DNA from 4 places in the Rossellomorea sp. DUT-2 genome. Region 3 is predicted to be linked to each of the others. Evidence: riboswitches for the same ligand, from Rfam matches in the RefSeq annotation. Region 3 holds a riboswitch; each other region holds the start of a gene.
The links. A riboswitch is a leader RNA that binds a small molecule or an ion and turns the genes downstream of it on or off. The one in region 3 is predicted to bind cobalamin.
Positions count from the first base shown of each region.

Region 1: linked by a shared signal. The riboswitch ahead of metE (5-methyltetrahydropteroyltriglutamate--homocysteine S-methyltransferase) and the one ahead of ACOSV2_RS06150 (ABC transporter substrate-binding protein) in region 3 are both predicted to bind cobalamin.
Region 2: linked by a shared signal. The riboswitch ahead of ACOSV2_RS19780 (hypothetical protein) and the one ahead of ACOSV2_RS06150 (ABC transporter substrate-binding protein) in region 3 are both predicted to bind cobalamin.
Region 4: linked by a shared signal. The riboswitch ahead of ACOSV2_RS01695 (ribonucleoside-diphosphate reductase subunit alpha) and the one ahead of ACOSV2_RS06150 (ABC transporter substrate-binding protein) in region 3 are both predicted to bind cobalamin.

Region 1 is NZ_JBQPEO010000006.1:38,000-45,671, forward strand. It holds gene thiC (phosphomethylpyrimidine synthase ThiC) at 7-1,764, shown strand; gene ACOSV2_RS19800 (hypothetical protein) at 1,742-1,939, shown strand; SAM riboswitch class I at 2,039-2,149, shown strand; cobalamin riboswitch at 2,218-2,402, shown strand; gene metE (5-methyltetrahydropteroyltriglutamate--homocysteine S-methyltransferase) at 2,556-4,850, shown strand; gene ACOSV2_RS19810 (biotin transporter BioY) at 5,232-5,798, shown strand; gene ACOSV2_RS19815 (GNAT family N-acetyltransferase) at 5,842-6,630, opposite strand; gene ACOSV2_RS19820 (lmo0937 family membrane protein) at 6,867-7,016, shown strand; gene pckA (phosphoenolpyruvate carboxykinase (ATP)) at 7,077-7,672, opposite strand, start outside.
Region 2 is NZ_JBQPEO010000006.1:30,192-37,863, reverse strand. It holds TPP riboswitch at 7-123, opposite strand; gene ACOSV2_RS19790 (copper homeostasis protein CutC) at 205-897, opposite strand; gene ACOSV2_RS19785 (ABC transporter substrate-binding protein) at 1,120-2,058, opposite strand; gene ACOSV2_RS19780 (hypothetical protein) at 2,079-2,600, opposite strand; cobalamin riboswitch at 2,768-2,954, opposite strand; gene ACOSV2_RS19775 (hypothetical protein) at 3,085-3,417, shown strand; gene ACOSV2_RS19770 (DUF2584 domain-containing protein) at 3,457-3,699, opposite strand; gene ACOSV2_RS19765 (alpha/beta hydrolase family protein) at 4,365-5,147, opposite strand; gene ACOSV2_RS19760 (ABC transporter substrate-binding protein) at 5,365-6,366, shown strand; gene ACOSV2_RS19755 (ABC transporter ATP-binding protein) at 6,439-7,215, shown strand; gene ACOSV2_RS19750 (ABC transporter permease) at 7,196-7,672, shown strand, end outside.
Region 3 is NZ_JBQPEO010000002.1:108,482-116,153, reverse strand. It holds gene ACOSV2_RS06170 (glycosyltransferase) at 1-579, opposite strand, end outside; gene ACOSV2_RS06165 (phytoene desaturase family protein) at 780-2,285, shown strand; gene ACOSV2_RS06160 (hypothetical protein) at 2,334-2,492, opposite strand; gene msrA (peptide-methionine (S)-S-oxide reductase MsrA) at 2,550-3,080, opposite strand; cobalamin riboswitch at 3,304-3,502, shown strand; gene ACOSV2_RS06150 (ABC transporter substrate-binding protein) at 3,638-4,603, shown strand; gene ACOSV2_RS06145 (FecCD family ABC transporter permease) at 4,566-5,624, shown strand; gene ACOSV2_RS06140 (adenosylcobinamide amidohydrolase) at 5,621-7,081, shown strand; gene ACOSV2_RS06135 (bifunctional adenosylcobinamide kinase/adenosylcobinamide-phosphate guanylyltransferase) at 7,125-7,672, shown strand, end outside.
Region 4 is NZ_JBQPEO010000001.1:312,828-320,499, forward strand. It holds gene ACOSV2_RS01675 (MurR/RpiR family transcriptional regulator) at 1-810, opposite strand, end outside; gene gndA (NADP-dependent phosphogluconate dehydrogenase) at 975-2,387, shown strand; gene ACOSV2_RS01685 (hypothetical protein) at 2,436-2,612, opposite strand; gene ACOSV2_RS01690 (SurA N-terminal domain-containing protein) at 2,737-3,513, opposite strand; cobalamin riboswitch at 4,169-4,349, shown strand; gene ACOSV2_RS01695 (ribonucleoside-diphosphate reductase subunit alpha) at 4,493-6,742, shown strand; gene ACOSV2_RS01700 (ribonucleotide-diphosphate reductase subunit beta) at 6,762-7,672, shown strand, end outside.

The DNA of each region.
Region 1 (7,672 bases), on a different contig from region 3:
AGTTAAGTGGCAATCGAGTTAAAGACGCAATTTAAAAACAGTAAAAAAGTATATGTCGGAGGTTCAAGGCCAGACATACTTGTACCGATGAGAGAAATTGAACTGAGTAGGACGAATGTTTCCTTGGGCGTGGAAGAGAATGAACCGGTTCGTGTATACGATACAAGCGGACCATATACAGATGAGCGTTACCAAGTCGATATTCATAAAGGGTTACCTCCCGTTCGCACAGAGTGGATTCAAGAACGTCAAGATGTCACGGCTTACCCGGGACGTGAAATCGAGCCGGAAGATAACGGCTATAAAGGAGACGATCCTCGTGCAAACGTAGAGTCGTTCCCTACTATCAAACGTACCCCAATGCGGGCAAAAATGGGGCGTAATGTGACTCAAATGCATTATGCGAAAAAAGGAATCATTACACCGGAAATGGAGTTCATCGCGATCAGGGAAAATGTTGATCCTTCATTTGTAAGAGAAGAAGTAGCAAATGGCAGGGCCATCATTCCTGCCAATATCAATCATCCTGAATGTGAACCGATGATCATCGGCCGTCACTTTCATGTGAAAATAAACGCGAATATCGGAAACTCTGCCGTATCATCTTCCGTTGAAGAAGAAGTGGAGAAAATGACGTGGGCAACTCGTTGGGGTGCCGATACCATAATGGACTTATCAACAGGGAAAAACATTCATACAACAAGGGAGTGGGTCATTCGAAACTCCCCTGTCCCTGTTGGTACGGTACCGATCTATCAAGCACTTGAAAAAGTAAACGGAATTGCAGAGAATCTTACATGGGATGTGTACCGGGATACATTAATCGAACAGGCGGAGCAGGGAGTTGACTATTTCACCATTCATGCAGGTGTATTATTGCGGTATATTCAGCTGACGGCTGAGCGTACAACAGGCATTGTTTCCCGTGGAGGTTCAATCATGGCACAATGGTGTCTTGCCCATCATAAAGAGAACTTTCTTTATTCACATTTTGAAGATATATGTAAGATTTTAAAAGCCTATGATATCTCCGTTTCCTTAGGAGATGGTTTAAGGCCCGGATCAATTGCTGATGCGAATGATGAAGCACAGTTTGCCGAGCTTGAAACATTGGGCGAGCTAACCAAAATTGCTTGGAAGCATGATGTACAGGTGATGATTGAAGGCCCTGGTCATGTACCGATGCATATGATTAAAGAGAATGTGGATAAGCAAATGGAAATCTGTCATGAAGCTCCTTTTTATACCTTGGGCCCATTAACGACAGATATTGCCCCGGGGTATGATCACATTACTTCCGCCATAGGGGCTGCCATGATCGGTTGGTTTGGAACAGCCATGTTGTGCTATGTAACACCGAAAGAGCATCTCGGATTACCGAATAAAGATGATGTGAGAGAGGGTGTCATTGCATATAAAATCGCTGCACACGCAGCGGATTTGGCGAAAGGGCATCCAGGGGCACAAGTAAGAGATAATGCCGTTTCTAAGGCTCGATTTGAATTTAGATGGAATGACCAATTTAATTTATCCGTGGACCCGGAACGTGCAAGGGAATATCATGACGAAACACTTCCTGCAGAAGGGGCAAAAACGGCCCATTTTTGTTCAATGTGTGGACCGAAATTTTGTTCAATGAGAATATCACATGATATAAGGGAAATGAAGGAAAATAGCATTGATGACGCTCATAAGGAAATAGAAAAAGGGCTGAAAGAAAAATCGAAGGAGTTTGTGGAAAATGGATCAAACATCTATCGATGAACCTCTTAGCCATGTACTCAAATTGAAGAATGAGATCGTAAAGCTCAATCAGAGAGTCATCCAACTCGAAAAAGAAGTGAAGAGCATTCAGGAAAACTGCAGGCATGTCTTCTATGAAACGCAAGTAACAAGATCTTGTATCAAATGTCATTATGTAGAAAGTACCTATTATTAGAAACGTGTAAGTTATAGATTAAATTTCTTTTGACAGCTTGTATGTACCGTGCTACGATTATTACAAATTTCGGAATAGTAAATGAATATATATGTGTGACTCTTATTAAGAGAGGTGGAGGGACTGGCCCTATGAAACCCGGCAACCATTCAACCGATGTGTTGAAAAGGTGCTAATTCCTGCAAAGCAATTGGCTTTGGAAAATAAGAGAGGATTCTAATAGACATGAAGCCCTCTCTATCGCAAGAGAGGGCTTTTCTTTTTTTGAAATAAAAATTTAATAGACAAATGCAATAGGTGCTGAGTCATGCTCAGCTAAAAGGGAAGACCGGTGAAAATCCGGCACGGTCCCGCCACTGTAATGGGGAGCGACTTATCATTCAACCACTATTTCTGTTGAAATGGGAAGGGATAAGAAGCTGTGAACCTAAGTCAGGAGACCTGCCTGTTGTATGCGCTTATGCTCTACGTGGATATAGAGAGGGGTGAGGAATACGTGTTGAGAATACAAGAATGTCTCAACTCTAGTTAGTGATACGTATGAATCTCTCTTTCATTTGAAAGGGAGATTTTTTTGTTGATGACAACCATATCAAGTATAAGGAGTGAGGATTGAATGAGTAATGTGATTAGTTCCAATGTAGGATATCCAAGGATCGGTGAAAAGCGTGAATGGAAAAAGACCCTGGAACAATTTTGGGCAGGGAAGATTGAAAAGGATTCCTTCTTAGAACAAATGAAGGAAATAAGAGTCAACCATTTGAAGAAGCAATTAGAACAGGGGATTGATTTAGTTCCGGTTGGAGATTTCAGCTTATATGATCATGTGCTCGATACAGCCGTTATGTTCGGCTTGGTTCCCGAGAGGTTTCATTATAGTGGGGGTAAGGTCTCTCTTGAAACGTATTTTGAAATGGCCAGAGGCGCGAAGGACGCGGTGGCATTAGAAATGACAAAATGGTTTAACACCAACTATCACTATCTCGTGCCTGAGCTTGATGGGATCATACCTCAGTTAGTGGAAAATCGTCCCCTGCATTTATTTAGAGAGGCAAAACAAAAGCTAGGTATAGAAGGGAAACCGGTTATCTTAGGTCCTTTCACTTTTGTGAAATTGTCTAAAGGGTATGAAACCGGTGATTATAAAACTCTTGTTGATCAATTTGTCCCTCTTTATGCTGAAGTACTGCGTGAATTACAGGAAGAGGGGGTAGAGTGGGTACAAATGGATGAACCGATCTTATGCACATCCATCGGGGATGAAGAGATGGGTCAATTCAAAGAAGTCTATCAAACGCTTAAAGAATCCTGCCCCGGGTTAAAAATCATCCTTCAAACCTATTATGATAGTTTGGAAAGGTACCAGCGGGTGTTAGCATTGCCGGTAGATGGCATAGGGATAGATTTTGTGCATGATCGTGGTGAGAATTTGGCCGCGCTGAAAAGATTTGGCTTTCCTAAGGATAAACTCCTGGCTGCCGGCATTCTTGATGGCAGGAATATTTGGAGAAGTAATCTTGCGGATACCCATTCGCTTCTATCGTTCATTGCAGGGTATGTTCCGAGTGATCGCTTGATCATACAACCATCATGCAGTTTACTACATGTACCAGTAACCTTGCAGAATGAAGAAACACTTGGTACACCCCTCATTGACGCTCTATCATTTGCTGATGAGAAATTACATGAAATCTCTATCTTAACAAAGGGGATTCGTGAGGGAGCCGGGACAATAAACGATGATATCGTTCAAAGTGAAACGGCGATTAAGAATTTAAACGAATCACCACTGCGTAATAAGATAGAGGTGCAGGAAGAGGTGAAAGATCCTAACAATGTCGGGAGAAAAGATCCTTTCCATATTCGTAAACAGGAACAGGCCAAGTACTTTTCATTACCTTTTCTACCTACCACTACAATCGGCAGTTTTCCTCAAACCCAGGAAGTGAGAAGGCAAAGGCTGAAATGGAGGAAGGGAGATCTTTCTGAAGGGGAGTATCAGCAATATATTCAGGCAGAAATCAAACGTTGGATTGAAATTCAGGAACAAATCGGCCTTGATGTGTTTGTACATGGTGAATTCGAGCGGACGGATATGGTTGAATTCTTTGGTGAAAAATTAGAAGGTTTTCAATTTACGAAGTATGGCTGGGTACAATCATACGGTTCCAGATGTGTGAAGCCACCACTCATATATGGTGATGTGAAATTTAAAGAACCCATGACCGTTAGAGAAACTGTATACGCTCAATCCTTAACGGATAAACCGGTTAAGGGGATGTTAACGGGCCCGATCACGATTCTAAACTGGTCATTTGTTCGGAATGATGTATCACGTTATGAAGTAGCTAATCAAATCGCGCTTTCTCTCCAAAAGGAGATAGAGGAATTAGAAGCCAATGGCATTCGTATGATACAAGTCGATGAACCGGCACTTAGAGAAGGACTCCCTTTAAAGAGTGAGAATTGGGAGGAATATCTAAAGGCTGCCGTTTATGCTTTCAGATTGGCCACTTCATCTTTACAGAACCAAACCCAGGTCCATACCCATATGTGTTATTCGGATTTTGAAGATATTATAGATGCCATCAGTGATTTGGATGCTGATGTCATCTCAATTGAAACATCAAGAAGTCATGGGGAATTGATCCATGTTTTTGAAGATCATACGTATGATAAAGGGATAGGTCTTGGGGTATATGACATTCACAGCCCCCGGGTGCCGAAGCATGAAGAATTAATCCGTAATATACATCGGGCTCTTGAAGTGCTGGATGCCGATTTATTCTGGGTCAACCCGGATTGTGGTTTGAAAACACGTGGAATCGATGAGACGGTATCAGCTCTTAAAACCATGGTGGAAGCGGCGGAACAAGTGCGTGCAGAGATGCTCATGAAAAAGGAAGGATAATTGTCAATATGATCGAGTGCCGATGATTACGTTCCTTTGATCCACCTTTTCAAAATGCAGGGCGCAATTGAAAAGAATTGCGTCCTGCTCATAAGGAGATAAAAAGAAAATGCCATACATAGCCATAGGAAGAATCATTCAAGTATTTAATGAACATCAGCCAAAGCGCACTATCCTGTATTTGGTGAGTGATAAGGGGGTTGATGAGTTCCTACAAGGGAGGATTTCATTAAAAACCGCTTTAGCATGGCAGGCGGAAGAAAAGATATGCAATGTCTATGCTCCCAGTTAAAATATAGAGGGAGAAAAAAATAAGCTTCCCAAAATCCTTTGAATTGTGTTAACTTAAAGTTATACATAGTTTACATACACAAGGGGGATTTGAAAGTGAACGGAGAAAAATTAAGGGTGATCATTCACTGTGCCATCTTTGCTGCGATTACGGGGATTTTCGCTCAAATCGAGATTCCACTTCCACTCGTTCCTATCAGTGGGCAAACATTAGCAGTAGGAATTACAGCGACGATTCTTGGAAGCCGATATGGTGCGTTTGCCATGGTATGCTATGCAGCCCTGGGAGCAGTCGGTGTTCCTGTATTTGCAGGATTCAGTGGAGGTGCACAGGTACTGGTTGGGCCTACAGGAGGCTATATTTTCGGCTTTATCGTAGCGGCTTTCTTTACTGGATTCATTCTTGAGAAAACCAAATTCACGATTCCGATGGCGATGATTGCCAATACGGTCGGAATGATCATTACGTTGGTCCTGGGTACCATTCAACTGAAATTTGTTGCCGATCTTAGCTGGAATCAGGCAATGGCAGCAGGCGTTTATCCATTTATCGTAGTTGGACTTATCAAAGCATTCCTTGCAAGCTGGATTGGGATCACGGTAAGACAGCGTCTGGTTCAAGCCAGGTTGATCGGGAATCGGAAAGTAGCAGCATAATGAAAAAAAGTTGACTCTTTGTTGGGAGTCAACTTTTTTATGATTAAAATTTATACATAGACCAATAGCCAATATCTTTGAATCCGATTCGTTTATAAATTTTCCCTGCTTCGGGATTATCATAGAATAGGCACAACTCTTTTCCTTCTTCTAATACGTCACGACAAAGCTTCGTCATGCACTCCGTCGCATAGCCTTTTTTCTTATACTCAGGATGTGTACATACAGCGACAATCATCGCAGACATACTGTTTTCCGCGGTTGTGGAAGAAGAAGAAACAAATTTTCCGTCTTCTTCTACGTAATAGCTTCTCGACACTCCTGCTTCCATGCTATGTTTTCTTTTTTCTACAGAAAAGTCGCCACCACTGAATTCAGGGATGCTGTTCAACAGGTCCACAAGTTTAGGTAAATCAGTGAGGGTAGCCTGTTTTACATGAGGCAGGTCTTGTCGATCCATTGCTTCCGTGTTGTCACATTTAGCATAGTACATATGTCTTTTGGAATTAATTTCTCTGGATAAAAAGGGTTCGACCTGCGTCACAATCCTTTTTAAACCGGAAACGATGCTGTAGTCTTCGGTTCCATTGATGATTCCGGCAAACCCTTCTGCATCAAATTCACCCATGGAAAAAGGGATGAAGTTTTCTCTGTACTTAAGGAGGATTCCCCTCAAATTCCCTTCCGCATCAAAGTCGCCCCAAATTTTCTGAAAATCCTGTTCATACCCAAAGGCTTCAATATCCCCGATAATAAACAAATTCTCAGCAGGCTGCTGATGAATGAGTTGCTGGCAAAGACCATGATCCTGTTCTGTAAGCTGTCTGATCATCAAGTTCCCCTCCTGTAAATAATCATTATCATACCAAAATTAGAAATATTTAGTAAAGTATTATTTTTAGGAGAATTTCAATAATAGCGGGTACAAGTGGTGTAGCTTGCATAATTTTTGTTGGACTAACAGAAATTATGAATAGCTACACTTTTTTATGAAATACCATGCGTGGTTTTAAATTCATTAAAATAGGGAATCTTAGCATCAAACACAGTTATTAGGAGGGAAACTTTATGCTTTGGACCATTATTGGAATTCTTTTAGTCCTTTGGTTACTTGGATTGATTTTTAAAATCGGAGGAGCCATCATCCATGTATTACTTGTTATTGCCATTGTTGTATTCTTATTTAACAGAATAACCGGGCGAAAGAAAGGGCTATAACCCCTTACAATATCAAAGGTCCGTCCCTCGAATTCGAGGGACGGACCTTTGATATATAGACTATTTAACGGCTGGGCCGCCTTTAAGTTCGATTTCAGATGGTACGTTTGAGAATTTCTTGAAGTTTTCGTTGAATTTGTGGGCAAGTTCTTTTGCCTTCACTTCATAGGCTGCTTCATTGGACCAGGTTCTCTTTGGTTGAAGGACTTCGTCAGGAACACCAGGAACGTGAACAGGGATGTTCAGACCAAAGATGTCGTCCGTTTCTGTTTCAACGTGAGTCAGTTCCCCTTCAAGAGCTGCTTGAATCATAGCACGAGTGTACGATAACTTCATGCGGTTTCCAACACCGTATTCTCCACCGGTCCAACCAGTGTTCACTAAGAATACTTGTGCATTGTGCTCATCGATTTTCTTCCCAAGCATTTCGGCATAACGAGTGGCAGGGAGCGGCAGGAATGGTGAGCCAAAGCACGTCGAGAATGTGGCCTGTGGTGAAGTGATTCCGCGCTCAGTACCTGCAAGCTTCGATGTATAACCGCTCAAGAAGTGGTACATTGCTTGTTCTTTCGTCAGTTTGCTGATTGGAGGCAATACCCCGAATGCATCTGCCGTTAAGAATACAATGGTATTCGGATGTCCTGCAACACTTGGTT
Region 2 (7,672 bases), on a different contig from region 3:
CAAATAAGCGCTTTCGTACTACTTCCCTACGCTGGTATCATCCAGATCAGGTTCAAAGGGTCAAAGAACTTATGCGTTCTCCTCTCAGTCCAAGCAATGTATCGGACTCCCCTAGTAGAAATATTGATAGTATTCTATTGTATTACATACTATTTTTACCATGATTCATTCTTTTTTCCAATAGTAGTATAGTAACAAATCAAATTAGGACATAATCACACTTTTGATTTCCATTACCTTTTTAGAGTCTATCCCTAAGTCATAGCTCCCATTATGACGGACACCTGATCCTACATGATATTCTCTTGCTTTTAGCTTGCTGTGTATTTCGCCTATATTATCCACAGTTAAGCCCGAACCCGGCATGATGATAGGACCACCCATTTTCTCTATTTCCCTCATTTCACCAATCGTATCCAATCCCTTACTCACTTCAGATTTTCCGCCTGATGTAAGAATTCGATCAACGTTTAAGCCTGATTGGAATATTCCTTTACATAGGGCTACTGGATCATCAGAGAGGTCGATAGCGCGGTGAAAAGTAATCGATTGACCCTTCGCATTTTGTACGATCTCCTTTAAAGCGTTGGGATCAAGCTTACCTTCAGGTGATAATGCGCCAAAAACGATGCCTCGTCCTCCCATTTCAACTATGGTTCTAACTTGATCGGCCATGGTATGCAATTCATCAGACTGATACGAGAAAGATTTACTATGTAATCGGATCATAATCTGAACAGGAATCGAAACAGTCCCTAATACTTTTTCTATCACATGAAAATCAGGAGTTAATCCTCCCTCATGTATGGCAGACACCAATTCAAGACGATCTGCTCCGGATGCTTCTGCCACTTTGGCATCCTCCTCATTCAAGACTATGACTTCCAGTTTACTCATGTTGAATTCTCCTAACGTGATGATGTTAGGTTAACTTTATCACAATGTTAAAGATTGTTGAACTTGTGATGAAAAGGATTTCCCCGCAAAAATATGTGGCTATTTAGAAAGAAGACAGTACTAATATGTTTGCTTTACAAAACCTACAAAAAGTAACAATCTATCAGAAAAAGACAATGATCCCTCTTTCAAATCATTGTCTTCCCCATCTAACATTCAATCTTATTCAGAAAACAATTCCGGATACACCGTTTTGGCTGTAAGCTCAACGGCTTCTCCAATACGTGGTCCCGGTCTTGACATAATGTCTGAATCCAAGAAATAGACTTGGCCATTTTTCACTGCATGTACATCTTTCCAGCTTTCCCGGGACTTGATTTCGGCTGTCTGCTCGTCGACATACCCCACTGTCGTTAAAATCATATTAGGATTCCGTTTAATGATTTCTTCTTCTGCAACTTTCACCCAGCCTTTTTGATCTACAAAGATATTCTCGACCCCGGCCGTTTCCAGTATTTCCTGCTGAAATGTTTCTGCTCCAGCTGTATAGATATCAGGAGATGGACTGATTTCAAAATATACTTGTTCTTTTTCCTTTAGCGTGCTTACTTTTTCTTTCACATCTGAAATCTGTTGCTTGATACCGTCTACCAATTCGTTCCCCTTCTTTTCTACTCCCATTACCGTTGCAATTTGTTCAATATCCCCATAAACATCTTCAAAGGTTTGGGCAGATTGAATGACGAATACGTTTAATCCCGCCTCTTCAAGCTGCTTCACTCCGGCATCGTCTCCAGTAGTATAAGCAATGACAACTTCCGGCTTTAGTGCAATGACCTCTTCAGCATTGACCGTCATGGAATCCGACACTCTTTTAATCTCCTTCGCTTCTTCAGGATAGTTGTCGTATTCAGTTGCCCCGGTTACCTTATCTCCGGCTCCTATGGCAAAGAGAATCTCTGTGTTACTCGGCTGTAAGGAAATAACGGTTTCCGGCACTTTCTCAAAGCTAATTTCTTCTCCCCTGTCATCGGTCACAGAATAAGACTCATTTTCAGGCTTGACTTCCTTTGTGGATGTTACTTCTTCCCCATTGCTGCACCCTGCGAAAACAACCAGAATGATTGATAATAGTAAACTATTTAACCCTGACTTTTTCATATTTCATCTTCCCCGCTTCTCTATATTTTGTCGCTATACGATTTACTCACAAAAGGAATTTCTTCAATCCCTTCACATTTATTCACATACACAGCCATCACAAACAGGACATTTGCCAGTAAATGAGCGTATTTAAATAAAATATTTTCCACTTTCATCTCAGTACTGACTTTATGTAAGGCACGGACGGACTTTTTCGCTTCACTGCGACAGGTATGAAGCGTACATGCGGCTGTACAGCCTTGCGGAAGGACAAAGGTTTGAATACGATCCTCGACTTCCGACACATAACGATCATACATTTGGCTCAATTTATTCAAGTCCTCTTCCATGATGGCCGTAATTCCCCGCACCGAGCCATTGAGATGGTACGCCATCTCAGCTAAATATAGTAAATCGCCGTGCAATTTCGGTAAGTGTTCCGTCATTGATGACGCGAGTCCGATTTTAGTCGACAGTGAATCGGTCCGGATCTCAAAATCTACAGTTGAAACTGACTCTCTCATATAGGGATAACATAAGTAGCGGAAATCCTTTGCCATATGTAAGTTCCTCCTTTCTGAATGATGTTTGTGAAACACCTATCGTATCTTCCGGGAGGGTACATAAACACAAAAAAAACCACCCAAGAATATTGGCCGGCAGTTGTCATCCATATAAAAAAAGAGATGCTAAAAAGCCGCACCATACCCTTAACTTCCGAAGAGCATAATACGATGGAAAATAGGCAGGTATCCTGGCTCGTGCGTCAGCCTACTTTAAGAACCTTCCCATCTGAATGATCAAATAGTGGTTTTCTTCTTATTTCGTCAGCACTTACAGTTGCGGAAACAGCTTCGGATTCACACCGAATTCCCTTTATGCTAAAGATCAGCACCTAATTTCTGCGTGGGTTTATTCACTTAAGGAACATTATACCACTATATCCATTTCAAAGTTGATGAAGTTTTGCATAAAAAACAAACATGTTGACGTACAAGCTTGAATATCTTTTGAGTATGTGAAGAAATGATAAGGAGGAAAAACATGAAGCGATTCGTTGTTTTGATATTATGCGCATTCTTATTAAGTGCATGCGGAGCCAAAGAAACTGCATCCTATGAATTATGTGGATTCGGGGATATGATGGTGGTGAACAAGAAGGAATATGTAAAGGTCACTGAGGAGAAGAAGCTGGTACTGGATAAAAGGCTCGGGGCTATTAAAGAAAAGATTGATAGTGAGTATCACCCCGTGAATGATTTTACGGCCAATACACTGAAAAAAGGGACACCGATTTATAGCGTGAAAAATCACAGCAACTATCTCATCGCACAGACTGAGGATAACCGCTATATTTTATATGAGGAAATCGAGTAAAAGGAGGGCTGTAAGCGGATGTTTACAGCCCTCCTTTATTTAGTTCGTGGAATTCAAGGAAATCAAACGATACAGAATCGTCGTTTTCTCATCCGTCCACTCCAGCTTTTCAATCCTGCCGTAACCACTGGGATCACTGTGTTTCGTTTTTCTGACATCTATCGGAATATGCATAGGGTAAAGGCGATATCCTTCCTTTTGGAGCTCGAACAGATTCTCTTCTTTCCGCACTTCTTTTCCTTTTGTCACAATCATCGTGTTTAATTCCAAGCCCATGCCCATTTCGCTTGACCTCAATCCTATTTTTATTTGCTCTATTTTAACATAAGAACTGCCTAGGCTCTGTCAATTAGTGTGTGCTGGATGGTGAGGGGAACTGCTTCGCTTTCCGCGGACGTTCGGCCGAGCCTCCTCAGCTTAGCCGAACCGGGTCTCGGCACGCCCGTACTTCCGCAGGAGTCTACGCAGTTCCCCTCACCATCTTCAAGAGATTTTTCATGACAGAGCTACAAAGCGTAAATCAATCTAATTAGAAAACAGAAATCTTCTATAAATCATTTACCTCCACCTTAAGGGGGTTGTTTACTAAAAGTTTTGTTTTTTTCAAAGAAACATGCTTAGAAAGTTGGTTGGAGCGGAAGGAAGCTCGACTCCTGCGGGAATAGCTGGACAGTACGAAAAGCGGAGAGGCTTTGCTCAGGGGCGACAAGCATAAGACGAGTCTGCCGGAAAGGCGCTCTTTGCCTTTTTGGCAGACTTGGCTTATGACCTCGAGCCCCAAAGCCCCGTAGCTGGACAGGTGAGACCCCGGAGGCGCAGCCTAAGGAGGCTCACCGCCAGCCCCTCGGAAAACGAGCATCCTGTAGCGGAAATCAACTATTACTTTCTTCATTAAGATAGCTACAAGCTTTGATCAAAGAAGAGCCTTTTATTTAATACACCACTGTCTATTGATTTTTCATCCATGTGCATAGCATGGAGACGATTTGTTGATTCTTTCGTGGTGGGAAGTAGTGCGTAAACTCTTTAAAGTATCGGGACGACACAGATTTCTCCAACTCTTTCAGTCTTTTTTCTAATCTATATGCATGCTCCACAGAAACGTTCTGATCCTTTTCACCGTGAATGATCAATACGGGAGCTTCAAGGTTGTCTAATTCGTATAGTGGGGTACGCCATTCGTATCGTTCCGGAACTTTATTGGGACTTCCCCCTATAACTCGTTTCATCATTCTCCTGAGATCCTTCCGTTCGTCATATGTTAAGAACATATCGGAAACGCCTCCCCATGTAACAACAGAGGTGACGTCCCTCTGCTCTATGCCTGTCAGAAGTGCCATGACCCCTCCACGGGAAAAGCCAAACACATGGATCCGGTTATGGACCACTCTGTGATAGTCTTTAAGCAGTTCAACACCCGAAATGGCATCTTCACGATCATCCCCCGCAAAATCTTCATTTCCCTCTCCTCCAAGATTACCTCGGTAATAAGGAGCAAATACAATGAATCCGTGAGAAGCAAATTGAGCGATTCTCGCCGGACGGACCATGCCGACGCCTTTGATCCCACCTCTTAAATAGAGGAAACCCTCATACTTCCCAACTCCAGCAGGTTCAGCCAATAAGCCCTTTACCCGTAGACCGGAGGATAGATAGGTAATTTCATATAGTTCCACATGAGGATTAGGTGAAGGAAACAAGGTTTTCTTCACAATCGTTCCGTTTTTCATATTCTCTTCCTTTCAAAACGTGCATTGGGTATTCACACATTTTTTATACTTCACATAAGATATTTTAGCAAATCTCATCATTAGCAGACGATTCAAAACCCTGCCTTTATGACCATCCTACCCTTTTAATATGGAAAGATAAACAAGGCAAAGAGAGATGCACTCATCCCCATTCTATCGTTAAACGAGTTTATAAAGCTTAAAGGAGGAATATTGAATGAAAAAATGGCTTCGTAGTGGCTTTGCCGTGTTGCTCATAGGTATGTTGGCAATCGGGTTGACAGCATGTGGAGAAAAAGAAGAAGTCGTACAGAAAGTTCGTGTAGCAGAAGTAACACGCTCGATTTTCTATGCTCCTGAATATGTCGCAATCGAAAAAGGATTCTTCAAAGAAGAGGGACTCGACATTGAACTGACCACTACCTGGGGTGGAGATAAGACCATGACTACCTTGCTATCGGGCGGCGCCGATATCGCCCTGGTCGGTTCAGAAACCTCCATCTACGTCCATGCACAAGGTTCCGATGATCCGGTCATTAACTTTGCTCAATTAACCCAAACCGATGGAACATTTCTCGTCTCCCGTGAAAAAGTAGAGAACTTTGATTGGGATCAGCTAAAGGGGTCCACCTTCCTTGGTCAGCGTAAAGGCGGAATGCCACAAATGGTAGGGGAATTTGTCCTAAAGCAGAACGGCATCGATCCACAGAACGATCTGAACCTGATCCAAAACATTGATTTCGCGAATATTGCCAGTGCCTTTGCTTCCGGTACAGGGGACTACGTTCAATTATTCGAACCAACGGCATCCATTTTTGAACAGGAAGGAAAAGGGCATATCGTGGCTTCCTTTGGAACAGAATCAGGGCACGTTCCCTATACAACGTTCATGGCAAAAGACAGTTACATGAAAGAAAACAAAGAAACCGTTGAGAAATTCACGAAAGCTTTGTTCAAAGCTCAAGCATGGGTCGAGGAAAACAGTGCTGCAGACATCGCCAAAGTGATTGAACCCTATTTCGAAGATACAGAGCTTTCATTGATTGAAACGGTAGTTGACCGCTACAAATCACAAGGATCCTTCGCGACAGACCCGATCCTTGACGAAGAAGAGTGGAACAATCTCCAGAACATCATGGATGAAGCAGGAGAGCTTCCACAGTCCGTTGATCATGAAACGTTAGTGAACACGTCGATTGCTGAAAAAGCAGCAAAGTAGAACGATCCGGGGCTGACTTCACATGTCAGCCCTTCCCTTATAGAAAAAAACGAAAATGGAGGCTTAAATACAGTGAACTTTCTATCTTTAGAATCGATCCACCACACCTACTTTTCACCCAAAACGGCCACCCATGCCCTCTCAGACATTACGCTTGCGGTAAAAGAAGGGGAGTTTGTCTCGTTTATCGGTCCGAGTGGATGCGGGAAAACCACGCTGCTCTCCATTATTGCAGGACTTATCAAGCCGACTGAAGGAACGATTCTTTTAAACCAGCAACCCATTCGAAAAATGAAAGAAAAACTGGGATACATGCTGCAGCAGGACTATCTGTTTCCGTGGAAGACCATTGAAGAAAATATTTTATTAGGTTTAACCATTATGGGGACCCTGACTGAAGAAAAGAAGAAGGAAGCTCGTGCTTTGTTGTCTGAAATGGGGTTGGAAGGTGTCGAAGCATCTTATCCAAGGGAACTGTCGGGAGGAATGCGTCAAAGGGTGGCCCTGATTCGAACCCTGATTACAGAACCTCAATTACTTCTCCTGGATGAACCTTTCTCGGCACTCGATTATCAAACCAAATTAAAGTTAGAGGATTTGGTGTACTCCACTTTAAAGTCCTTTGGCAAAACCGCTATTCTTGTGACCCATGATATTGGCGAAGCCATCTCCATGAGTGACCGCATCATTCTATTCGCGTCGAAACCAGGGTCTATCCACACGATATTCGAGGTCCCGCCACGGTTAAAAGAGTTAATGCCCTTTGAAGTGAGGAATCACCAGGAATACCCGGGATTTTTCCAAACCATATGGAAGGAGCTTGAAAAACTTGAATCACGAATCGGTTAAACAAAAACACCAGGAATACATCCAATCAATTAAAAAAGAACAGCGATGGGTTTGGTTTTATCAGGCTCTTATTTTCTTTGTGTTCTTTTCTCTGTGGGAAATCGCGAGCCGGAACAGCTGGATAGATCCCCTCATTTTCAGCTCACCTTCAAAAATCTGGAAGCTTTTTCTCATAAAACTTGGAGACGGAAGCCTTTTGGCCAATCTTTCTGTCACACTCGGTGAAACCATCATCGGATTCATTCTCGGCACCTTACTTGGAACCCTTTTAGCCGCTTTATTATGGTGGTCACCATTTCTTTCTAAAGTATTGGACCCTTATCTTGTAATCATGAATGCCATGCCCAAAGTAGCCCTCGGTCCGATATTGATTGTGGGGCTGGGACCCGGCTTCACATCGATCATCGCCATGGGTACCGTCATTTCCGTCATCATCACCACGATTGTTGTGTATACT
Region 3 (7,672 bases):
GCACTGGCCAAACCCACCCGAAGGTTTGACCAACCCTGAAAGGAGATGGGTGACACTTGTTGCGGCGAATACGATTAAATGAAACATCATGGATAATGTTTCATATCCATTATTCATCTTATGATAGGGATGAATGCTCAGAACCCCCTGACATTGCTGTCGTTGATAAGTCTCGCATATTCTAAGAAGTCCTGCTTGCTCGAACCATGTATCTGAGTCAACAAACAGTAAGAATTCCCCCTTTGAAGCTTCCGCCCCATTCCAACAAGCCCAAGACTTTCCGTTCCATCCATTTGGAAGAGGAGGAGTATCTATGACTGTTGCTCCAAATTCTTCGGCTATAGCCTTCGTCCGATCCTTCGATCCATCATTTACAACGATCACTTCAACCGGCTGAATAAATTGCTTCTGAATACTTGATAATAGATTTCCAATCGTCTGTTCTTCATTTCTGGCAGGAATGATGATGGAGCATTTTTTTACGAGAAAACTATTCCTTACATGAATGGACTTTTTGACTGTAGGGATTCTAGTAAAAAGGAAAACGGTAAGTATAACAGATCCTAACCAAATATACATTTTTTCACCCTCAAATCTTTTGATTATTATCGACATTTTAACCATTTTCGGTAAAGGTGATACCTTCATTCATCAGTATTGGATGTTTTGTGTGAATAATTTCATGCCTAATTTGTTTGAAGTCGGACAAAATGGACACAATGAATGGCTGAATAGTCTATTCATTCGAATACGATCTTTCTCGTAAGGAGGAAATGAAAATGAAAAAGAAAGTAATCATCGTTGGTGGCGGCCTGGGTGGTATGTCAACAGCCATCCGTCTTGCCTCAGAAGGATATGACGTTACAATTATCGAAAAAGGGGAAAGACTTGGCGGGAAATTAAACAAAAGAGAAGGGAAAGGCTTTTCTTTCGATACAGGACCATCGATTCTTACGATGCCGTGGGTTCTGGAAAAAGTCTTTGCTCATGCAAGCCGTGATCTGAATGATTATGTGGATATTATCAGAGTGGAACCGGGCTGGAGGACATTTTTTGAAGACGGAAAGGTCCTGGATGTATCTTCGGACCTTCCAACGATGTTAGAAGAAATGAAAAAGACATCCACGGAGGATGCGAATAATTTCTTTAACTATTTAGGCTACTGTGGAAAAATGTATGAGCTCACAATGAAAAGCTTCTATAAAAAGAGCATCAATGGCTTGCAGGACCTACGCACCATGCACCCGGTCAAAGAATTACTGCAAATGGATCCGATAAAATCCATGGATGCTGCAAATCGTAAATTCATTAAAGACAAGCATTTGCAGCAGCTGTTTAATTTCCTGATCATGTACGTCGGTTCGTCACCTTACCATGCACCAGCCATCATGTCACAGCTTACATATGTTCAGCTGGGGCTCGGAGTCCATTACGTAAAAGGCGGAATGTATAAAATTGCAGAGGCAATGGCCAAGGTGTTGGAGGAACTCGATGTAGAGATCCGCTTAAATTGTGAAGTTGAAGATATTCTCACCACAGGCAGCCGTGCTGAAGGAATACGTACGAAAATAGGGGAAGAGCTGACGGCGGACATCGTTGTATCGAATTTAGAGGCCATCCCTTGCTACAAATCCCTTTTGGCTGATTATCATGAATCTCCTAAGGAAGTAGAGGAACTAAGCAAGTATGCCCCTACGGTTTCAGGATTGGTTCTGCTGCTTGGGGTAGACCGTAAATATGATCATCTTGCTCACCATAACTTCTTTTTCAGTAAGGATCCTAAAAAAGAATTCAGGCAAATCTTCGATGAGAATAAGCTGGCTGATGATCCGACGATTTATATTGGTATCTCGTCGAAATCGGATCCCACACAGGCTCCTGAAGGAAAAGAAAACCTGTTTGTGTTGACACATGTGCCACCTTTAAAAGAGGGTGAGGATTGGACTCAATACAAAGAATCATATCGACTCAAAGTGCTGGATAAGCTGGAGAAAATGGGCGTAACCAATTTAAGGGATCATATTGAATACGAATATACCTTCACTCCTAACGACCTTCAGACCCTTTATGGGGCGAATGGTGGTTCAATCTATGGGACTGTCACAGACCGAAAGCTTAATGGAGGCTTCAAGATTCCGAATAAGAGCAGAGTGCTTTCTAATATGTACTTTGTGGGAGGTTCAACCCATCCAGGTGGAGGTGTGCCGATGGTCTCACTTTCAGGACAACTGACAGCGGAACTCATCCTTAATGAGCAAGTGAAGGTGAATCGATTCATTGGTTAATATGAAAAGGTGAAGGTTACATTTATATAATCTTCACCTTTTATGTTTTTACTGCTTTTCTGAAGAATGATTATCTACCGTATCCGAGTTATTTACATTCTCTTCATCTTCATCAGGATAGGGGTCAAAGAAATTGACGACTTTCCCTGGGCCTTCAAACCCGATAACCTGCTCTTTATCTTCTGTGTTTTTCTCGTTTTTCTTCATACAAAAAACTCCTTCCTGCCATTAGTTTGGCGAAAGGAGTTTTTTTCATCCCACTATTTAGTTCTTCCAATGATTATCTATAAATTGATCGCGACCTGATTTTGCCCGGTCTTGTTTATATTCATCTGGATTTTTCTTGTAAAATTTTTGATGGTATTCTTCTGCCGGATAGAAAGTGGAAGCAGGAAGGATGTTTGTGACGATAGGCTTCTTGAATCGTCCACTGTCTGCTATTTCGTTCTTTGTGTTTTCAGCTAATTGTTTTTGGTGTTCATTATGATAGAAAATAGCTGTCCGGTATTGATCCCCTCGGTCATGGAATTGTCCGCCATCATCTGTTGGATCAATCTGTGGCCAGTATAGCTCTAATAATCTTTCATAAGGGAATACATCAGGATTAAATGTGATTTGCACAGCTTCGTAATGTCCACTATTTCCTGCTTTTATATCTTGATATGTTGGGTTTTCAAGGTGGCCCCCTGAGTAACCTGACACGACATCAATTATTCCCGGTAATTCATCAAATGGCTTTACCATGCACCAAAAACAACCACCTGCAAAAGTAGCGATTTCTTTTTTTTCTTTCATTGCTGAACCTCCTGTACCATATGTGCTCCTCTAAAGCAGTAAAGCGATTGCTTGAAAAAGATTTTATCACGAAAGAATGGGGGGGACAATCTATTAGCTCGAAAGGTTGCAACGGGAAAAGCTTCGAAAAGAAGTATTCCTGCTATTTTCAGCAAAGTTTATCAAATTTCATTCACTAACCTTAGAATCTTGTGTATAATTCTGTTGAACGGAAAAATTACATACGATATGAGATTAGGTGAAGCGGAAGTTTCGGTAGCAAACTTTTTAGCTTCATAATAGGGAAGTTGGTGTAATTCCAACGCGGTCCCGCCACTGTAAATGGAAGTGAGCTGTATGAATACCACTGTACCAATAGGTATGGGAAGGTGCAGCAAACATTGACCATGAGCCAGGAGACCTGCCTAATGTCTTTCGCACCAAATCTACGCGGATAGAAGGGTGTAATGTGCATGTTTAACGGTTTAAAGCCTTTTTATGCATCTTACACAACATCTCTAGTCCCACTGGAGATGTTTTTTTGTCTGGAAATAAGTTCATTCACAGGAGGAAAACGTATGAAACACACATTCAAAATTATTCTTGCTCTAATAGTATCTCTAGGACTCCTTTCAGCTTGCGGTACTGACAATGAAAATGTAGAAAAGAATAAAGATAGCGGTGAAGTGGGCCAGGGACAATCTGCTTTTCCTTTGTCAGTAAACGACGCCCTGAATAATAAAGTCACGATGGATGAGCAACCTAAGCATATTGTTTCATTGATTCCGAGCAACACAGAAATCTTATTCGAGTTAGGGTTGAATAAGGAAATCGTAGGGGTTTCAGATTTTGATAATTATCCAAAAGAAGCGGCGGAGAAAGAAAAAATAGGTGGAATGGAATTTAACGTTGAGAAGATTATCAGTCTGAATCCGGATTTGGTTCTTGCTCATGAGTCCACTGCTGTGTCGGCAGAAGAAGGGTTAGAACAGCTTCGAGGTGCAGGGGTAAAGGTCTATATCGTACGTGATGCCAATAGCTTTGAGGAAGTGTACACCACGATGGAAAACATCGGCACATTGGTCGGCAAGAAAGATGAATCTGAGTCCGTCATTTCTGAGATGAAAGCGGATCTTGAATCCATTAAGGAAAAAGTCAGTGGTGTATCTGAAAAGAAAAAAGTGTATGTAGAGGTTTCACCTTCCCCTGACATATATTCGACAGGAAAAAATACTTTTATTGATCAAATGCTCTCACTGGTAAATGCCGAAAATGTGATGAGTGATCAGAAGGGATGGGTCCAAGTAAATCAAGAAGCGGTCATCGCTTCAAATCCTGACGTCATCATTACAACCTATGGTTTTTATAGTGAAAATCCTAAAGAACAAGTGATGGGCCGAGAAGGTTGGAAAGATGTAACCGCTGTGAAAAATGAAGATGTCCATGACGTTCATTCAGATCTGGTCACACGTACTGGTCCGAGATTAGTTGAAGGAGTAGAGGAAATTGCAAAGTCGATCTATCCGGAGTTATTTGCAGAATAAAATATGGATAACATACGGGTTGGCTGTATCGTTTTTACTATTCGCCATTCTCGCCGGTATATCGATTGGAACCGTCTCTGTCCCGCCAAAGGATATTCTGTTCATCGTTGGAGCTAAATGGTTTGGATACCCTTTACCGGAAGAAACTGATCCAATGTTTGCAAATATAGTGTATGCCATAAGATTGCCCAGAGTATTATTGGCATTATTGGTTGGAAGTTCCTTAGCAATTGCAGGAGCTTCCTTTCAAGGACTATTGCGCAACCCGCTTTCTGATCCATATACATTGGGTGTGTCTTCAGGAGCATCGGTCGGCGCTGTTATTACATTGTTCTTTAACTGGAGCATTCCGTTCATTGGGAAGTTTACGCTTCCCTTTCTCAGTATCCTTTGTTCGATTATAACCGTGTTCCTCGTATTATGGTTTGCACAGAAGGTTGAAAGAACCATGAAGGTAGAAACCATCATATTAACCGGAATCATTTTCAGCTCTTTTTTAGGTTCTCTTATATCCTTAATGATTGCCCTGACGGGAGAAGAATTAAGGCAGATCATAGGTTGGCTTCTTGGAAGTGTATCCATGAGAGGGTGGGATTACATTACGATTATATTGCCCTTTTTCTTAATTGGAGTGATCGTTTTGTTTCTCAATGGCAAGGAACTGAATGGCATGAGCTTTGGTGAAGAACAAGCCCATCATATCGGGATATCCGTACAAAAGAGAAAACTCCTCATCTTAATTGCAGGAAGTATACTGACGGGGGCGGCTGTTGCCGTTTCAGGTACAATTGGATTTGTAGGGCTTGTAATCCCTCATTTTCTAAGGAGGATGGTAGGGCATGACCATAGACACTTACTTCCTTTGTCCATCGTTGTAGGCGGGGGCTTTCTCGTGTTGGCCGACCTCATCTCAAGAACAATCATTGCACCAACCGAGCTTCCGATTGGAGTGATAACAGCTCTTATCGGTGCCCCGATGTTTGCTTATATTCTACTGAAGAAAAGAGGGCTTTCATCATGATAGATCTAAAAGGTGTCACAGTAGGATATAACGAGAAAATAATCGTGGAAGATATGAATTTTCATATAGATAAAGGAGAATTCTTTGGGATTCTTGGACCGAACGGAAGTGGAAAGACGACCTTGTTAAAAGCCATGACGGGTCTGCTTCCATTAATGGATGGAAGCATCAGATTAATAGGAAAAGAACTGCATCATTTTACTTCAAGGGATTTAGCCAAACAGATAGCGGTACTTCCTCAGATATCGACGGAATCCTTTTCGTATGAAGTGAGGGAGACGGTTATGCTTGGGAGATATGCTCACCAAAAAGGCTTTTTAAAAGGAACGACTGAACGGGATACAGAAATAGTAGAGAAGGTAATGGATCAAACGGGCATTACGTCCTTTCAGCACCGCTACCTCCATGAGTTGTCCGGGGGAGAACGCCAGAGGGTATTTCTTGCCCAGGCTCTCGCTCAGGAACCGCAAGTCCTGTTGCTTGATGAACCTACTAATCACCTTGATCTTTCGTATCAGAAATCATTGTTGGATTTAATTAAGAATCAAACGGTTCACGAAAAATTAACAGTTATCTCGATCTTCCATGACTTGAATTTAGCAAGTTTATACTGTGATCGCTTACTTCTCTTAGACAAAGGAAAAACGAAACTTCTTCACCACCCGGAAGAGGTTCTGAAAGAGAAGCATATCGAAGAGGTGTATCGTACGAAGGTTCAGAAACAAGCTCATCCTTTAGTGGCAAAACCTCAAATGGTCATTGTTCCTGAGGAGAGTGCGACCGAGGACTTTGTGTTAGATGAAAGCTTCCTGAACGTGAGGGAAGAATACATACATTTCTCTGCCCCTTACCCATTAAAATGTATGTCCTCAGGAATCGTTGGTGCAGGAATCGGATGGTACAGGCACTTTATCAACCGTAGAGTACCTGCAGATTATGACTGCTCAGATTATCAAGAGGATATGAAAGAATTTCTTGTTCATAAAGACCTGGATCCCTCATTTTCTGTAGGTATGATGACGGCTCTTCCTTTAAATAATATGGTATGCGATCGCTTCGATGTTCAGGGGCATTCAATATTCGTTGTGGTGACAGCTGGTGTCGGAAATGCGATTGATGTCTCAACAAGTTATCAATATGATATTGATTTAAGGCCAGGTACGATTAATACGTGGGTGTTCATAAATGGGAATCTGTCAGATGAAGCATATATAGAAGCCCTTGTAACCTCAACAGAAGCGAAAGTGAGGGCCCTTCACGACATGAATGTGAGGGACAGAAGAACAGGTCAGCTGGCAACCGGGACACCGACGGACAGTATTCTGATTTCCTCCAGTCAACAAGGTAAGCTGGAACCGTTTGCCGGGCCGATTACACCGATAGGGAAGTTGATTGGGCGAGGTGTGTATGAGGTAACGAAAAAAGCCATTCAACGCTATTTGGATCAAACAGAGTAGAACTAATTTAATGGCAGGGTGATTGAGGAGAGGGGGAATCGACTTGGGAATCCTATATTTTATAACCGGAGGGGTTAGAAGCGGCAAAAGCTCTTTTGCTGAAAAATGGGCAATAGAGAAGAAAAAGTCAAACGTTCCATTGGTCTATCTTGCTTGTGGAGTGAACACGGACAGGGAGATGGAGCAAAGAATCTCGAAACACCGGCAGGACCGGCAATCTTCTAAGGTGGAATGGACCACGATTGAGTGTCCCAATTCGATTGAAAGGATCATCAACCACATTCCTCAACACTCCGTTGTTCTGTTAGATTGCCTCACGACTCTTTTAACAAATGAGATGTATGGTAATAGAGAGGAGAAAGGTCAGAATATAGAAGAGAAAATCTATCAGTCTATCATACAGTTGCTAAATAAAGTTGATGTACTGCTCCTGGTTAGTAATGAATTGGTTTCTGACCTTCCAATTGATTCAACCGATATCCTTACTTTCCAGAAACGGCTTGGTGCATTGCATATAAGAATGGTGAAAAAAGCATGTGTGGCGATTGAAATGACGGCGGGAATCCCGGTTGTGAAAAAGAGGGGTCCGAA
Region 4 (7,672 bases), on a different contig from region 3:
TTTGGATAGATCTTTTCTTTTCATCATGGTGTTGACGTAGAGGGCATCCACAATACTAAGCTGACTGATTCTTGAAGCAAGTGCTTCAGATCGATATTCGGTTTCTTGAGATACCGTGAAAAGAGGAATGTCGACTCCGTTGCTCAAAGGGGATTTGGCCAAGTGAGTAATGGCAATGGTCGTTACCCGATTCTTCTTCGCTACGTCCAACACTTCCAATAGATCTTTGTTCGATCCTGAATGAGAGATAAAGACAATCACATCTCTATCGGTCAATTGGGAAGCGGAGATAAGCTGCATATGAGGATCGTTGTATGCCGTAGTGGTCATGCCGGTTCTGAGGAACTTATGGTGAGCATCCATGGCAACAAACCCCGACCCACCCGTACCGTAAAATTCTATTCTTCTGGCACTTATCATCCCTTGAATAGCTTTCGTAAACATTTCTTCGTTCAGCATGCTTAAAGAATCCTCTAACGTTCTGATATTGGACCGGAACACTTTTTGGGCAATAACACCTTCAGAGTCCCCTTCATTGATTGTTTCATGAATATCTTCGATAGGGGTCACCAGGTCGGATGCAAGAGAAATCTTCATTGCTTGATAGCCTTTAAAGCCCAATCGTTTACAGAATCGGAAGACTGTAGCATCTGCAACGTTCAATTCTTCTGCTACACCACTGATGGTAGAGTGGATAATTTTTTCTGGATTAGAAATAATAAAATCTGCAATCATCTTTTCTTTTTCACTGAATTGAGAGTAACGAGAACGGATACGAGGTAAACAATGCTGTACTTTTTCCTCTTTCATGCAAGGGAAACCTCCTCAAGGTGAAATCTTTATGAAAATAATTTTAACCTAATTCATGAAATAAAAAAATATTATTTCATAAAAATCCACCACGGAAAATTATTTCATATTATAATATATACGGTGGAAATATGATTACTCGAAGTGAAAGGATTGATAAATATATGAAAAAACAACAAATAGGTGTTGCCGGTGTCGGAGTGATGGGGAAGAGTCTGGCTTTGAATTTCGAAAGCAGAGGCTACTCCGTTTCCATCTATGATGTGTCTGATGAAAAGGTAAGAGAAGTTCTTGAAGAGCATCCAGACAAGAAAATGGTCGGTACTCACGATGTAAAAGAGTTCGTGCAGTCATTAGAAACACCACGAAAAATATTGATTATGGTCCCAGCCGGTAATATTACCGATAAAGCGATTGAATCATTGCTTCCACATTTAGATCAGGGAGATATTCTGATTGATGGAGGAAACACATACTTTGAAGATACGATTCGCCGCAATAAGGAACTTGGTGAAAAAGGAATCAACTTCATCGGTGCAGGTGTTTCGGGCGGAGAAGAAGGCGCTTTATACGGTCCTGCTATCATGCCGAGCGGTCAGAAGGAAGCATACGACTTAGTCGAGCCTTTCCTGACAGCGATTGCGGCCAAGGTAAAAGGCGATGCGTGCAGTACATATATCGGTCCCGATGGATCAGGCCATTATGTAAAAATGGTCCACAATGGAATTGAATACAGTGATATGCAGCTTATCTGTGAAGCGTATTATCTTATGAAAAATGTATTGGGTTTAAGCGCAACAGAGCTGCATGAGATATTCAAAGAATGGAACGCGGGGGAACTTGACAGCTACCTGATTGAAATCACGGCGGATATTTTCACAAAGGTGGATGAAGAAACAGGAAAGCCCCTTGTTGACGTGATCCTGGATACAGCAGGGCAGAAAGGAACAGGAAAATGGACGAGTATTTCTGCACTGGAATTAGGTGTACCTTTATCGATCATTACTGAATCTGTGTTTGCCCGTTTCATTTCTGCCATGAAGGAAGAAAGAGTGAAGGCAAGTAAAATCTTAAGAGGACCAAGAAATAAGGAGTTCTCCGGTAGCAAAGAAGAGTTTATCGAAATGATTCGTAAAGCACTATATCTAAGCAAGATTTGCTCATATGCACAGGGTTTCGCTCAGCTTCAATCTGCTTCGGATGAGTATAACTGGAACTTGAAGCCCGGCGAGATTTCCATGATCTTCAGAGGTGGATGCATCATTCGTGCAGGTTTCTTGGAAGATATCAAGAAAGCGTATGATCGTGAACCGGGATTAACGAATCTACTGCTTGATCCGTATTTCAAGGAAATCGTTGAAGACTATCAGGAGGAAGCAAGAGAAGTGGTGGCTACAGCCATCAAATTAGGTATCCCTGTACCGGGTCTTGCGAGTGCTTTGGCCTATTATGACAGCTATCGCTCTGAGTCACTGCCTGCCAACCTTCTTCAAGCCCAACGTGATTATTTTGGAGCTCATACGTATCAGCGTGTGGATAAAGAAGGAACATTCCATACGGATTGGTTATCTAAATAAGAAGAAAGAAAGCCCTGTGGGAATCCTACAGGGCTTCTGATTAACATATTATTCTTTGCTAGACGAGTCATCTTTCGTATGATGCTTATTTTTCTCGTCCCGCTGCTCTTTTTTTAAGTCATCGAGGGGAATTGGATCCACATTTTGCTCACTTTCATGCTGATCGAGAATGCCGTCATGATCTTTATTGATCTGCTCTGGATTGTCATTGGCTCTTTTCGTCATTATCTTTTCACCCTCCCTTACTGAGTCGTTGTTGTACCATACCCTTCGTGGGCAGAGAAAAACATCGGGGGAATAGATCATAAGAAAGCCACCTACTGTGTAGGTGGCTTTCTTTCATGGTGCATTAGATTTTTACATCAACTTTAGCATTTTTCTTTAAATCTTCTACATGCTGAACAAGTTTTTCTTGTTTTTTCTGTTGTTCTAATTGAGTTTTGATCTGAGGTTTCACTTCTTCAAATTTTGGTGCATCCTTTGATTCACCCTGACCTTGTTGACTTGCGTACTGATCGTAAAATTTCTTCATTTCATCTTCAGAGACTTCTTCTACTTTGATTTCTTTTTCAACGTAGTTAGTGTATTTGATGTTTTCGGCGATTTGAGTTTTTAACTCGTCCATCGTGAATCCGGCTTTTTTCATTGCGTCTTCAAACTTCTTTTCATCACCGTACTGCTTTTTAACTTCTTCCAGTTGTTTATTGATTTCATCCTCTGATGCTTTGTAGCCTTTTTCATCGGCCTGCTGCATAAGGAGAGTTTGTCCAACCAGGCTATCAATCGTTTGTTCTTTTATTTTCTTTGCTGCATCTTTACTTGTCGGATCTTGCCCCATCTGTTGATACTGCATTTGTGATTGAGTCAATACGTTATTGAAATCTTCACCTTTAATTTTTTCGTCATTTACAATGGCAACGATCTTATCTTTTTCAACCTTCTGTTTATCCATTTTCTTTTGCATTTCTTCCATTTGCTTCGCTTGCTCTTCTTGAGCCTTTCCATCGCTTTTTTCTTCTGTTTTCGCTTTATCGTCAGCTTGTTTTTGGCTCTCCTCGTTCGAACCGCAAGCGGCTAGTCCAATCGCTAATAATGCTACTAGTAAAGTCGTTAATAATTTTTTCATAATAGACCCCTTTCAGAAGTAAGGTGTGATTTCCAAAAAAATCACTTAATGCGCATTTTAAAGGAAAAACCCGTAAAAAGAAAGTATTTAAGCTAAAAAGTATAGATTGTAATGAGGTTGAAATACAGTGAATTACTAATATGGTCCCTCTTTCACTAGAATGTATACGATTACATTTGACTATCAACTGCCGGGCAGAAATGAAAATGTAAGAAGGTTTTCACTTGGTAGCTAAAAAAAAGAGGCTGTTCAAATCGAGTGCTTTCCTCCATTTAAACAGCCTATAAAAAATATTGGGGACCAAAGAATACTGTCAAACAACCTTCTATTTGAATTATAATGAGTGGTAACATTTTCTTCAACCAACATATAGGCAGGTGTCGGCTGACTAGTGTCCATTTGAAGGTAGTATTCAATCTTCTACTATTCTTTTCATGGAAAATAATAATTATAAGCATAATTCAAAGGAAGGATTTTTCCTTTTGTTCAACTTGTTACAACTCTTGACTTTACGAGTGTAATAGAGTGATACTATTAAAAGATTTTAACTTCTAAACAAAATCAATAGTTTCACTTGTAAATTCATTTTTAATCGTTTATGATGATACAGAACACAACATTTAGTGTTTTGTTTGATAATTGTAACTATATATTGATTATAACCTGTGAATAAGGTGTCTGAATGGACTTAAAAGGGAATCCGGTGTGAATCCGGAACTGTCCCCGCAACTGTAAGTGCTGACGAAATAAGGAACTGCCACTGTCATATACGATGGGAAGGCCTTAGAGTAGGGTGAAGCACGAGTCAGGAGACCTGCCTTGTTTATCACGTGTTATCTTCTTCGGGAATTGGGAGGATAAAGCGAGGATTGGAATAGGCACTGTCGTCTATTCATATATCTTTCGTATATAAAGCCCATCCTTCTAGAAGGATGGGCTTTTTTGAATCCTTCCCACACTGTATAAATTGGGAGGAATGATGATGTCAATCGTATCACAGGATCAAAGGATTTCAGAGGAAGCAAAAGCGATTCTTACAAATCTTCACAGTCGCTTTCCACAACTTCATTTTAAAGAATTCGATGAAAAGATTTTTAAGTATGCAGACGGTCAATCTGAATGGAGTAAAGAAAAGCTTTATCATTTCATGATACTCACGGCAGTCGAACGGATCTCTGCCCATGAACCTGATTGGACGTATGTGGCTGCAGAATTATATTTATTGAAACTTTATCGTACAATCGCCTATTCAAGGAGAGTGGAAGAAAGCGCGTTGTACAGTTCCTTTTATGAATTAATTCAAGACTTGACTGATAGGAAACTATATACACCCGCACTATTGGAATCATATAGCAAGGAAGAAATTCACTCTTTGGGGAGGGTCATGGATTCATCTAAAGACCATCTGTTTACGTACATAGGGATCGTCACACTATCAGAGAGGTATTTAACCAAGTCCCATGATGGTGAAATCCTTGAATTGCCTCAGGAGCGATTGCTGATCATCGCCATGACGCTCTTTATGAACGAACCCTGTGATATGCGACTGGCGCTTATTAAAGAAGCTTACTGGGCCCTGTCTAATTTGTATATGACGGTTGCAACCCCTACGTTTGCCAACGCCGGCAAAAGCCATGGTCAGTTATCGAGCTGTTTTATTGATACGGTAGCCGACGATTTAAGAAGTATTTATGACAGTAATACAGATGTTTCCACACTAAGTAAAAACGGTGGCGGTCTCGGTATCTATCTGGGGAAGGTCCGGAGCAGAGGTAGTAATATCAAAGGCTTCAAGGGAGTAAGTTCAGGTGTTATACCATGGATGAAGCAACTAAATAACACAGCCGTATCCGTTGATCAATTAGGTCAACGTCAAGGAGCGATTGCTGTTTATTTGGATGTATGGCATAAGGATATTTTTCCTTTTCTTGATACCCGATTAAATAATGGAGATGAAAGGCAGCGTACTCATGACCTTTTCACTGGAGTAAGCTTACCGGATTTATTCATGGAACAAGTGGAGGATAGAGGGGATTGGTACTTATTCGATCCTCATGAAGTGAGGGTGGTCATGGGATATTCCCTGGAAGATTACTATGATGAGTGTGAGGGAGAAGGTTCGTTCAGGGATAAGTATTGGGAGTGTGTAGAATGTCCCGATCTTTCCAGGGAAGTGGTTCCTGCGATTGAAATTTTCAAGCGGATCATGATTTCCCAGCTCGAAACGGGTACACCCTATATGTTTTACCGCGATTCAGTCAATCGGCTAAATGCCAATGGGCATAAGGGAATGATTTACTGTAGTAATTTATGTACGGAAATCGCCCAGAATATGAGTGCGACCGTCATGGAAGAAGAGGTCATAAAGGACGGTAAAATCATTACCTATAAATCTCCGGGAGATTATGTCGTCTGTAATTTGGCATCTGTTTCTCTAGCCAAAACAATCATGGATGATGAGCTGGAAAGAGTCGTGTCCATAGGAGTGAGATTACTTGATAATGTCATAGATATTAATAAGCTTCCTGTCCTGCAAGCCCAACTGACAAACAGGCGCTATAGAGGGATTGGATTAGGAACCTTTGGATGGCATCACCTCCTTGCATTGAAAGGTTTGAAGTGGGAGAGCGATGAAGCAGTTGATTATTGTGATTCGCTTTACGAGGATGTTGCTTATTACACAATCAAAGCCAGTCATGAATTAGCGAAAGAAAAAGGCTCCTATCCCTATTTCAGCGGTTCCGACTGGTCGACTGGAGAATATTTTTCAAAGAAAGGGTATTCCGGACCGAGGTGGGATGCACTCAGGTATGATGTTTCCTCCCGGGGAATCCGAAACGGATATTTAATGGCGGTAGCACCCAATTCGTCCACTTCGATCATAGCCGGATCTACAGCGAGTATAGATCCCTTATTCAGATTAGAGTACTCGGAAGAAAAGAAAGACTATAAGATTCCCGTTACAGCACCTGATTTATCATCTAAGACGACCTGGTATTACAAAACGGCTTATAACGTAGATCAGCACTGGAGTATTAAACAAAATGAGAAGAGACAGAGACATATAGATCAAGGAATATCGTTTAACTTGTATGTGAGGAATGATATCAAGGCGATCGAGTTACTATCTCTTCATTTAGATGCATGGAAGTCAGGATTGAAAACGACCTACTATGTGAGATCAACATCTGTTTCAAATTTTGAAGAATGTGAAAGCTGCCATAGCTAGCAGGGAGGAAGATGATAACGTGAATGGGTTGAAGCAGCGAATCTTAATAGATTCTGAGGCACCAAATAAATCTACCGGAATTGTAAATGGACAAAGCTCGAATATATTAAACTGGGATGATGTCAGGTTCTCTTGGGCCTATCCAAAGTATAAGAGAATGCTGGGGAATTTCTGGACGCCTTTTGAGATCAACATGGCAAAGGATATCAAGCAGTTCCCTACTCTTTCATCAAGGGAGCAGGAGTCCTTTTTGAAAATCATCGGCTTACTGGCTCTCCTTGATAGTGTGCAGACCGATTACGCCGGTAAAGTGGCAGACTATCTCACGGATTCCAGCCTGAATGCATTGATGATCATTTTGGCACAGCAAGAGGTCGTCCATAACCATTCGTACAGTTACGTGTTATCCAGCATCGTGTCCAAAAAGAAGCAGGATGAAGTGTTTGATTTCTGGAAGAACGATCCAATTTTGAAGAAGCGGAACGAATTTATTACGAATGGATATAAAGGATTTGTAGAATCCCCCACCATTGAGAATCTATTAAAGTCGATCATTTATGATGTCATTCTGGAAGGATTGTTCTTCTACTCCGGTTTTGCCTTCTTCTACAATCTGGCCAGAAATCAAAAGATGGTGGCGACATCGACGATGATTAATTATATCAATCGGGATGAACAGCTGCATGTCGGCTTATTTGAAAAAATTTATAAAGAAGTCCTTAACGAGAATCCTGATTATCAAACGGATGAGCTGCGTGAATTTGGACAAGATGCTTTCAAACGGGCAGCTCTCCTGGAAATAGAGTGGGGAAGAGATATCATCGGATCTCACGTTGAAGGGCTGTTAATGAGCGACCTTGAAGATTATATTAAATTCATGGCGAATAAAAGAGCCAAACAGATGGGGTTTGAAGAACCATTTCAAGGATA